DNA from 2 places in the Undibacterium sp. WLX3042 genome. Region 1 is predicted to be linked to the other one. Evidence: riboswitches for the same ligand, from Rfam matches in the RefSeq annotation. Region 1 holds a riboswitch; the other holds the start of a gene.
What was found. Region 1 has a riboswitch for thiamine pyrophosphate ahead of thiC (phosphomethylpyrimidine synthase ThiC). Riboswitches for the same ligand answer to the same signal wherever they lie in the genome.
Positions count from the first base shown of each region.

Region 1 (4,429 bases):
AAGCTATGCTCTGATTGATGACGGTAAACCTGATGACGCGCTGAAAAATTTGTCGCAGATCAGTGCTGGTTTACATACTTCTGCCAGCGCGGAAGTCCGCATGCGTTTGCAGAGCGCATTTGGTTCTGCGTATTACATCACAGGTAATTTTGCCGCTTCATTACAGCATTATCTCGAAGCACTGCGACTGACCGATGAGCTGACAACGCGCAAAGTCGAAAACCGCATGTACAAGTTGGACGCCATCGCCAAGCTGTACACCAATATGAAAGATCCTGAAAAGGCGCTGGCAACGATCGATGAAGCTTTTTCTTTGTCGCCTTTGTCGCACTCCCCGAAGACAGCGGCATCGCTGAATATCAGTCAGGGCATTGCCTTATCGGCGCTGCACAGAAACGAGGAAGCTGGCGAGGCGTATAAGCGCGCTCTGAAACTTGCGACCGAAGCCGGATTAGCCTCTATGGCGGTGACTAGCCTGATCAACATCAGTGACCATTATCTGATCATGAATCAGTACAAGCAGGCGGAAAATTACGCAAGGCAGGCATTGAAACAGGCGGAAGTGCTGAAGGATAAACAATCGATTGCTGTTGCCCGCGTGAATATAGGGTTTGCGCTGGCGGGGCAGGGTAAGATTTCTCAGGGTGTTGAACTGATTAATGAAGTGGTGCAGTACTTTCTTGACGCTGACCAGAAGCCGGATGCTGAAGCCGTGCTTGGCGAGCAGGCAGCAATGTACGAGCGTGCCGGTATGTTTAAAGAAGCCCTGCAGACCGTACGCTATCAGCAAAAACTCAGCAATGAATTATTCCGCTCAGACAGAGCCAAGGCTGTCGCCGCTTTGCAGGAACAGTTCCACGCACAACAAAGACAAAAACAGATTGAATTGCTGGCAAAAGAAAATGACCTGAAGGACGCGGATATCCGTAATCATCGTCAGCAGCAGATCATTACGATACTGGCAGCGATTCTCACGGTGCTGGTGGGGGCGTTTCTTTTCCTGCTGTATCGCCGCGTCAAGCGGATTAATCTGCAACTGCGCGAAGCAAATTCGCAGCTGGAATTTCATGCGGTGCGCGATCCTCTCACCGGTCTGTACAACCGGCGCTCTTTCCTCGACATGATGAAGACCAGGATTGCTCAGGCCGAAGCAGAGCGGCGTGACGCGCAGGAAAACAATCCTGATTGCCTGATCCTGCTGGATATCGACCATTTCAAGCAGATTAACGATGGACTGGGTCATGCCATCGGTGATGCCGTACTGATGGAAGTTGCACATCGCCTGCGCAAAGCGGTACGTGATAGTGATATGGTGCTGCGCTGGGGCGGAGAAGAATTTCTGGTGTTCTCACCGAAATCGTCGCCGTCCCAGAGTGCGGGGCTGGTCGAGCGCTTGCTGCAAGCCGTGGGAACAGAACCCGTCATGGCAGGTGACAAGGAAATACAAGTGACGGTGACTGCGGGCTTTATTTCTCTGCCATTTTCTAATGTGCCGGAGTCGGTTTTCGGCTGGGAAAAAGTGCTGCAGATTGCCGATATGGCGCTGTATCTTGGAAAGGCAAATGGCCGTAACCGTGCTTACGGCATTTCGCACTTGCTGGTGCCGTCTGAACGCGCGTTACCTGTTCTGGAAACCGATCTCTCGACTGCAGTTGCGAACGGTATGGTGGAGCTGATCGAAGTTTTTGGTCCGCCCAAACTCGATTTATCCGTCAGTAAAGCAGCGGAGTCGTATACAGGCATGCAGTGATACGGGTGTATCTGATCATCGTGAGTCAGCCCAAAAAAGAACACTGCTGCTCAGCCTCTATTTATCCACTATTAAACCGTTACCAACCTTAATGAAGCCGCTATAATGGCGGTCTTCCGTAAAAAAACAGCAGCACCGTTTTTGCCCGGAAAAAATGCTAGGGGTCCTGTCCGCACTTGTGCGATGACGGGTGAGAAATACCCTCGAACCTGATCTGGATAATGCCAGCGAAGGGAAGCTGCTAAAGAACGCCAACGTCGTTTCGCGACGACTGCCACCTCTTTACAAACTCCTTTGCTGGCTCCTGCCAACACGCAAAGGAGCCAAAATGAATGCCAACCCACAATTTCTGTCCGCCACCGCGACAGTCGATGAGGCCGCGATACAGCCGCTGCCGAATTCCCGCAAAATCTATGTACAGGGCAGTCGCCCCGATATCCGCGTGCCCATGCGCGAAATCAGCCAGTCTGATACGCCAGCGATGTTCGGTTCTGAAAAAAATCCGCCGATTTATGTCTACGATACATCGGGCCCGTACACCGATCCTGACGTCAACATCGATATCCGTTCCGGTCTGCCATTGGTGCGCGGTCGCTGGATTGCAGAGCGAAACGATACGGAAGAACTGGCAGGCCCGACGTCTGAATATGGCATCGCGCGGCTGAATGATCCCAAACTGGCGGAACTGCGTTTCAATCTGAAACGCAAACCACGTCGCGCACTCGCTGGCAAAAACGTGACGCAGATGCACTATGCACGGCAAGGCATCATCACGCCGGAAATGGAATACATCGCGATTCGCGAAAACCTGCAACGCAAAGCATATCTCGAGCAATTAAAAGTATCCGGCCCGATGGGAAATAAACTCGCAGAGTTGATGGGACGCCAGCATCCGGGGCAGTCTTTCGGCGCATCGATTCCGGACGAGATCACGCCGGAATTCGTGCGTTCAGAAGTCGCACGCGGTCGTGCGATTATTCCTGCGAATATCAATCATCCGGAAGTTGAACCGATGATCATCGGTCGTAATTTTCTGGTGAAAATTAACGCGAATATCGGTAACTCTGCAGTGACTTCATCAATAGGTGAAGAAGTCGAAAAAATGACCTGGGCGATACGCTGGGGCGGCGACAACGTGATGGATCTGTCAACAGGCAAACACATACACGAAACCCGCGAATGGATTATCCGTAATTCGCCGGTCCCTATTGGTACCGTGCCTATTTATCAGGCGTTGGAAAAAGTGAATGGCAAAGCGGAAGACCTGACCTGGGAGATTTTCCGTGACACGCTGATTGAGCAAGCAGAGCAGGGCGTCGATTACTTTACGATCCATGCCGGCGTGCGTTTGCAATATGTGCCGCTGACAGCCAAGCGTATGACAGGCATCGTATCGCGCGGTGGGTCGATTATGGCGAAATGGTGTCTGGCGCATCATAAAGAAAGCTTTCTGTACGAGCATTTTGAGGAAATCTGCGAGATCATGAAAGCCTACGACGTTTCCTTCTCTTTAGGTGACGGTTTGCGTCCGGGTTCGATTTACGACGCCAACGATGAAGCGCAGCTCGGTGAATTGAAAACGCTGGGTGAACTGACGCAAATCGCCTGGAAACATGATGTACAGGTCATGATAGAAGGGCCGGGTCATGTGCCTATGCATCTGATCAAAGAAAATATGGATCTGCAATTAGAGCAATGCTACGAAGCGCCGTTCTACACACTGGGACCATTGACGACCGATATCGCCCCCGGTTACGACCACATCACTTCCGGCATAGGGGCGGCGCAAATCGGCTGGTATGGCACTGCGATGCTGTGCTACGTGACACCGAAAGAACATCTGGGACTGCCGAATAAAACCGATGTCAAAGACGGCATCATCACCTACAAAATTGCCGCCCATGCAGCCGATCTGGCGAAAGGCCATCCTGGTGCACAAATCCGCGATAACGCCTTGTCGAAAGCACGTTTTGAATTCCGCTGGGAAGATCAGTTCAACATCGGTCTTGACCCTGACAAAGCGCGCGAATTTCATGATGAAACTCTACCGAAAGATTCTGCCAAAGTCGCGCATTTTTGCTCGATGTGCGGGCCGCATTTCTGTTCGATGAAAATCACGCAGGAAGTCCGTGATTACGCGGCGAATCAGGGTATCAGCGAAATCGATGCGCTGAAAAAAGGTATGGCAGTCAAGGCGGTTGAATTCATCCAATCCGGCGCTGAAATTTATAAAAAACAGTAAGCGGTGAGGATGATGGAAATTCAGTTAAATGGCGCGCCGCATCAGATCAGGTCTGCACAACTGCTGGCTGAGTTGATTGCCGATCTGAGCCTGATGGATAAAGCGATTGCAGTGGCGGTGAACCGCCAGATTATTCCGCGTTCATGCTGGGCAGATCACGCATTGCAAGCTGGAGACAAAGTCGATGTGGTGCGTGCTATCGGCGGTGGCTGATCGCTGAAAATTAACTCAGACAAAGCTTACCGCACTTACAGAAAATACAGAAAAGGATTGGAATATGCAAACAGAAATAAATAAGGAAATCGACGCTGACAGCGGCCTGACAATCGCCGGTAAAACCTACCGTTCACGCTTGCTGGTTGGCAGCGGAAAATACAAAGATCTGGAACAGACCAGACTGGCAACCGAAGCCGCAGACGCGGAAATCATCACGGTCG
Region 1 covers NZ_CP186698.1:1,044,142-1,048,570, reverse strand. Annotated here, with positions in the region: gene ACPAOP_RS04755 (tetratricopeptide repeat-containing diguanylate cyclase) at 1-1,750, shown strand, start outside; TPP riboswitch at 1,900-2,003, shown strand; gene thiC (phosphomethylpyrimidine synthase ThiC) at 2,079-3,992, shown strand; gene thiS (sulfur carrier protein ThiS) at 4,005-4,205, shown strand; gene ACPAOP_RS04740 (thiazole synthase) at 4,270-4,429, shown strand, end outside.

Region 2 (4,429 bases), 1.3 Mb from region 1:
GCGCTTATTTACCGCGTCAGTGCGGTTCAGGCTGACGCGAAATACAACACCACAGAATCAGAAGTCGAACTGTGCAGACAGTTTGTAAATCCGCGAGGCGCCCGGCAGCAAGTAACCGCCGAGGGACTGCGTGACATCGCGCCAGTAGAATTTATCGAATACATTGTCGATATTAAAGCGCAATGTCGTTGCGGTGCCGGCGATGCTGGTCACATAACGCGCACCCAGATTCACGACCTGGTAGCCGGGCACAATTACTGCGTTATCCGGCGAATAGGCTTTATTGCCGGAATATTGCCAGCTCGCATTCAGATTCAGACCTTTGATTTGCGCCACGGCGTAGTCGGCATAGATGCTGGATTTCAGCTTAGGTACGTTCAACACGCGCTTGCCATCCAGCGCGGCATTTCCCGTGTCTTGCTGTTTCGCTTCGAGTGCGGTGATGCTGGCGCCGAGGTACAGTTGCGAACTCAGCTTACCCTGCGCTGACAGTTCCAGTCCGGTGTGTTGCGCTTCGCCATTCTGTACATAAACGTTGACACTGTTTGTGTATTCGAGGGGTTTCTGAATGCGGAAAACAGCCGCAGTGATGCTCAGATCGCGGCTCAGATCATTCTTGATCCCGAATTCCAGTTGTTTCGAACGTGCCGGATTCAGCATCACATTCTGATTGCTGGTACCGAAAGGCGCAATGCCGCCATGTTCCAGCCCTTGCGCAAACGAACCGTAGAGAGACATGGTTTGTACAGGCTGATACACCAGCGCTGCATTCGATACCCAGGTATTGCGGTCGTAACCGGGATTATCGAGCTGGCTGCGTGTTATATGCAGGTGACGCACGCCGGCGTGCAGTTTCCAGCTGTCGCTGAGGCTGATAATGTCTTGCGCGAAGACAGACCATTCTTTATAGGTACGACGTAAGCTGGCCGCACCAGGCTGATTTGGCGATGGTGCAACGGCGACCGGGTTATACAGATTGCTGGTGCCAACGAAGTCGTAAATGTAATCGCCAAAATAATCTTTACGGCGCGAAGTCGATAAGCCCGCTGCGAATGCATGAGCAAATACGCCGGTACTAAATTTACCGCTGAGCAGTGCCTGCGTGCCGGTCATCGATTTCGATTCATTCAGGCTGCGATAGTCATACACATCGTAATCGCCGTTCGCGCAGTAACCGGGAAACAGATTGGAAGAACTGCAGCCATACGGAAATGCGGTGTAATCGTCACGTTTGAATTCATGCTGATTGGCGGCAAAACTGGCGTTCCAGTCAGCGTTAATTTTGTATTCAAAACGCAGGCCCACATTGGTGTTGCGGGTATCGACCGGTTTTGCCCACGGCTGTTGATTCAGCATCATATCGGCGCTGATATTGCGCGGCAGATCGGTGCCATTCGTGAGCTGGAAGCCCGGCACTGAGAGCTGCGATTTGTGCTGGTAATCGAGATCGAGTTGCAGTAAAGCCTGCGACGACAAATGCCAGTCGAACGCACCGGAAATGAACTGACGCTCACCATTCGCTCCTTTGACATACGAGCGCAGGCGTTCGCCGGCGGCATTGATGCGATAACCGAACTGACGGTCGGCGCTCATACCGCCCAGATCGGCACTGCCATACAAGGTGCCGCGTTCAGAGATTTCCGTGGTAATGCTGCGCAGCGCGGAAGCAGTCGGGCGCTTGGTCACGTAATTAATGATGCCGCCCGGCGTGGCAAAGCCAGACTGAAATCCGGAAATACCTTTGAGGATTTCAACGCGTTCTTTATTTTCCAAAGGGATCGAGGCATCGCCCGGAATCGCAAAACCATCTTTGCGATAGCTGCTGGAATTATCCAGCGCAAAACCGCGAATCGAGAATTGCTCGGCATAGCCGACAGCGTTATAGGCATCATTCACACTGGCATCAAATTTCATCGCATCGGTGGTCTGGCGTATGCGCAAATCCTGCATTTGCAGCGTTGTCCATGCGGTGACCGAAAACGGCGTCTCGATCAGTGCGGTATCCAGAAAACCGGCGGCTTTGGTGCGCTCGGCTTTGGCATCGCTGAGGCGGTTGCCGCTGACGACGACTTCCGGTAATTCTTTTTCAGTCGATTGCGCGTGCGCCGTGTTCCATGCGAATGTCTGAGCCACGGCAAGCGCGATCAGCGATAAGCGGCGTGGATGAAGATGATGTGCAGATGGTTTTTTCATGTTGTACTCTCGGTTGCGATGAAGTACAGCGCGGGAGTACACAAAAGGACGTGGCAGAGGCATGAACTTTGCGCTTCCCTTCGCTGGCATTATCCAGATCAGGTATAAGGGACTCTCTCACCCGGAAATAAAATTCCCAGGACCCCTAGCGAAGGCGCTACTTTAACATGAATCGTTTTGCACCATAAAAAAAGCACACCAGGTGTGCTTTTTTGCCTCAAATATACCGGGGGGAGTATCTTAAAACCCCCAGCAAATACGCTGAGATTTGATGCAAACAGGCTCATACTCCCTGTTTTTTTGCTCCCAAGCTGATCCACATGCCTTCCATCGAATACACCAGCAGCGCCGCCCAGATTGCGATAAAGCCGAGCAGTTTATGGTGATCAAACGCTTCGTGAAATACCCAGATGCCGAGTAAGAGTTGTACGCTGGGGGCGATGTATTGCAGCAGACCGAGTGTCGTCATCGGAATCCGGCGCGCACCGGCTGCAAACAGTAACAGCGGAATCGCCGTGATCGGGCCGCTGAGTGCGATCAGTATCTGCATGTGACTGTTTTGCGTCATAAACGCATTTTGCCCGTGCACAGTCAGCCAGGCCAGATAAGCGAAAGCGAATGGAAACAGTAAAATTGTTTCCAGCGACAAGCCTTCCAGCGCGCCCAGCGCCGAGGTTTTACGCAATAAACCGTAAGTGCCGAAGGTGATCGCCAGCGCTAAGGCGACCCAGGGCAGATGGCCGGTCTGCCAGGTCAGCCAGCCAACGCCGAGCGCGGCAAAGGCAACAGCCAGCCATTGACCGGGACGCAGCCTTTCCCGCAGCACTGCCGAGCCAATCAGAATATTCACCAGCGGCGTAATGAAATAACCGAGACTCGCATCCACCACATGACCATCGTTAACCGCCCAGATATAGATAAACCAGTTGCTAGACAAGAGCAGGGCGCTGAGCGTAAAACCGGCAATCACTTTCGGCTGACGAAAAGCCGCGCTCAGCCATGACCATTGCTGACGCCAGGCGAGCACGCCGGCTAAAAACAGCAGCGACCATAACATGCGATGGATCAAAATTTCTAAAGAAGGAATGCTTTGCAGTGCTTTGAAATACAGTGGAAACAGGCCCCAGACGATATAAGCCGAGCCTGCCAGGAAGATGCCTTTACGCATGTATCATATCCAGAAAAAAGCCGCACAGCGGCTGAGCTAAGCATTATCCCCGCAAAGACGGAATCATGCTTGAGAGCAAATTATTTTTGCACACCGACAGAGTACATCGGCTGTCAGCTCGCAGACAAACTTGCCTTCGCAGCGTTTTATTTTTCTCTGGCTGCGGCAATGTGTTTGCAGAGTGCCTCGGTACCATCGAGTATGCGCGGCCCGGCGCGGTTCAGCCAGTCGCCATTGACGGCGTACAGATGATTTTTCTTTGCCGCAGTCAGCACAGAAAACTGCCGCCACTCATTCAGGCTGTCGGTGTTGCTGCCACCGGTGATGATCGCGTCCGGGTTCGCCGCCAGCAAGGCTTCGACAGTAACGGTGGGGCTGATTTCTTTCAGCGCACCAAAAACGTTTTTGCCGCCGCATAAGCGTATCGCTGCCGAGACCATGTGCGTATCATTCAGCGTCATCAGCGGCTTGCGGTTGACCTGATAAAAAACACTGACAGGTTTGTCGCGAGCGCTCTGATATTGTTTCTGAAGGTTGGCGAGCCGCAAACGGAATTGCTCCGCGGCCGCTTTGCCTGCTGCAGGCGTGCCAGCCAGTATCGCCAGTCGTTCCAGCGAGGTGGCTACCATCTCATAATCGCGTGGCTCGCTTTCAAAAACGGTGATGTGATTGTCGCGCAATTTGTTGACCAGCAATTTACCGCTACCTGTGCCCCAGACGACAACGAGATCAGGTTTGAAGGCCAGCAGTTTTTCCAGGTCTAAGGCAAAGACATTGCCTACCGACGGTAATGCTTTTGCGGCCGCCGGAAAATCGCTGTAATCACTGACGGCAACGATGCTTTTTGCCGCGCCAGCTTCAAATAATAATTCGGTCGCATGCGGCGCCAGACTGATGATTCTTTGCGCCGGTTTGCTGAGTGTGATCGTGCGATCAGCATCATCTTTGACACTGACCGCCGCCACACTGCTGGCGCTGACCAGCAGTGCAGACAGTATGCAGACGCTGCCTATCAGCATGCGCAGCGGTGTCATCAGATTTCCAGATTGTCGATCAGACGGGTATTGC
Region 2 covers NZ_CP186698.1:2,345,561-2,349,989, reverse strand. Annotated here, with positions in the region: gene ACPAOP_RS10690 (TonB-dependent siderophore receptor) at 58-2,193, opposite strand; TPP riboswitch at 2,252-2,350, opposite strand; gene rarD (EamA family transporter RarD) at 2,477-3,361, opposite strand; gene ACPAOP_RS10680 (cobalamin-binding protein) at 3,508-4,395, opposite strand; gene panC (pantoate--beta-alanine ligase) at 4,395-4,429, opposite strand, start outside.
Region 2: it holds a riboswitch for thiamine pyrophosphate, as region 1 does, so the genes downstream of both, ACPAOP_RS10690 (TonB-dependent siderophore receptor) here and thiC (phosphomethylpyrimidine synthase ThiC) in region 1, are expected to answer to the same signal.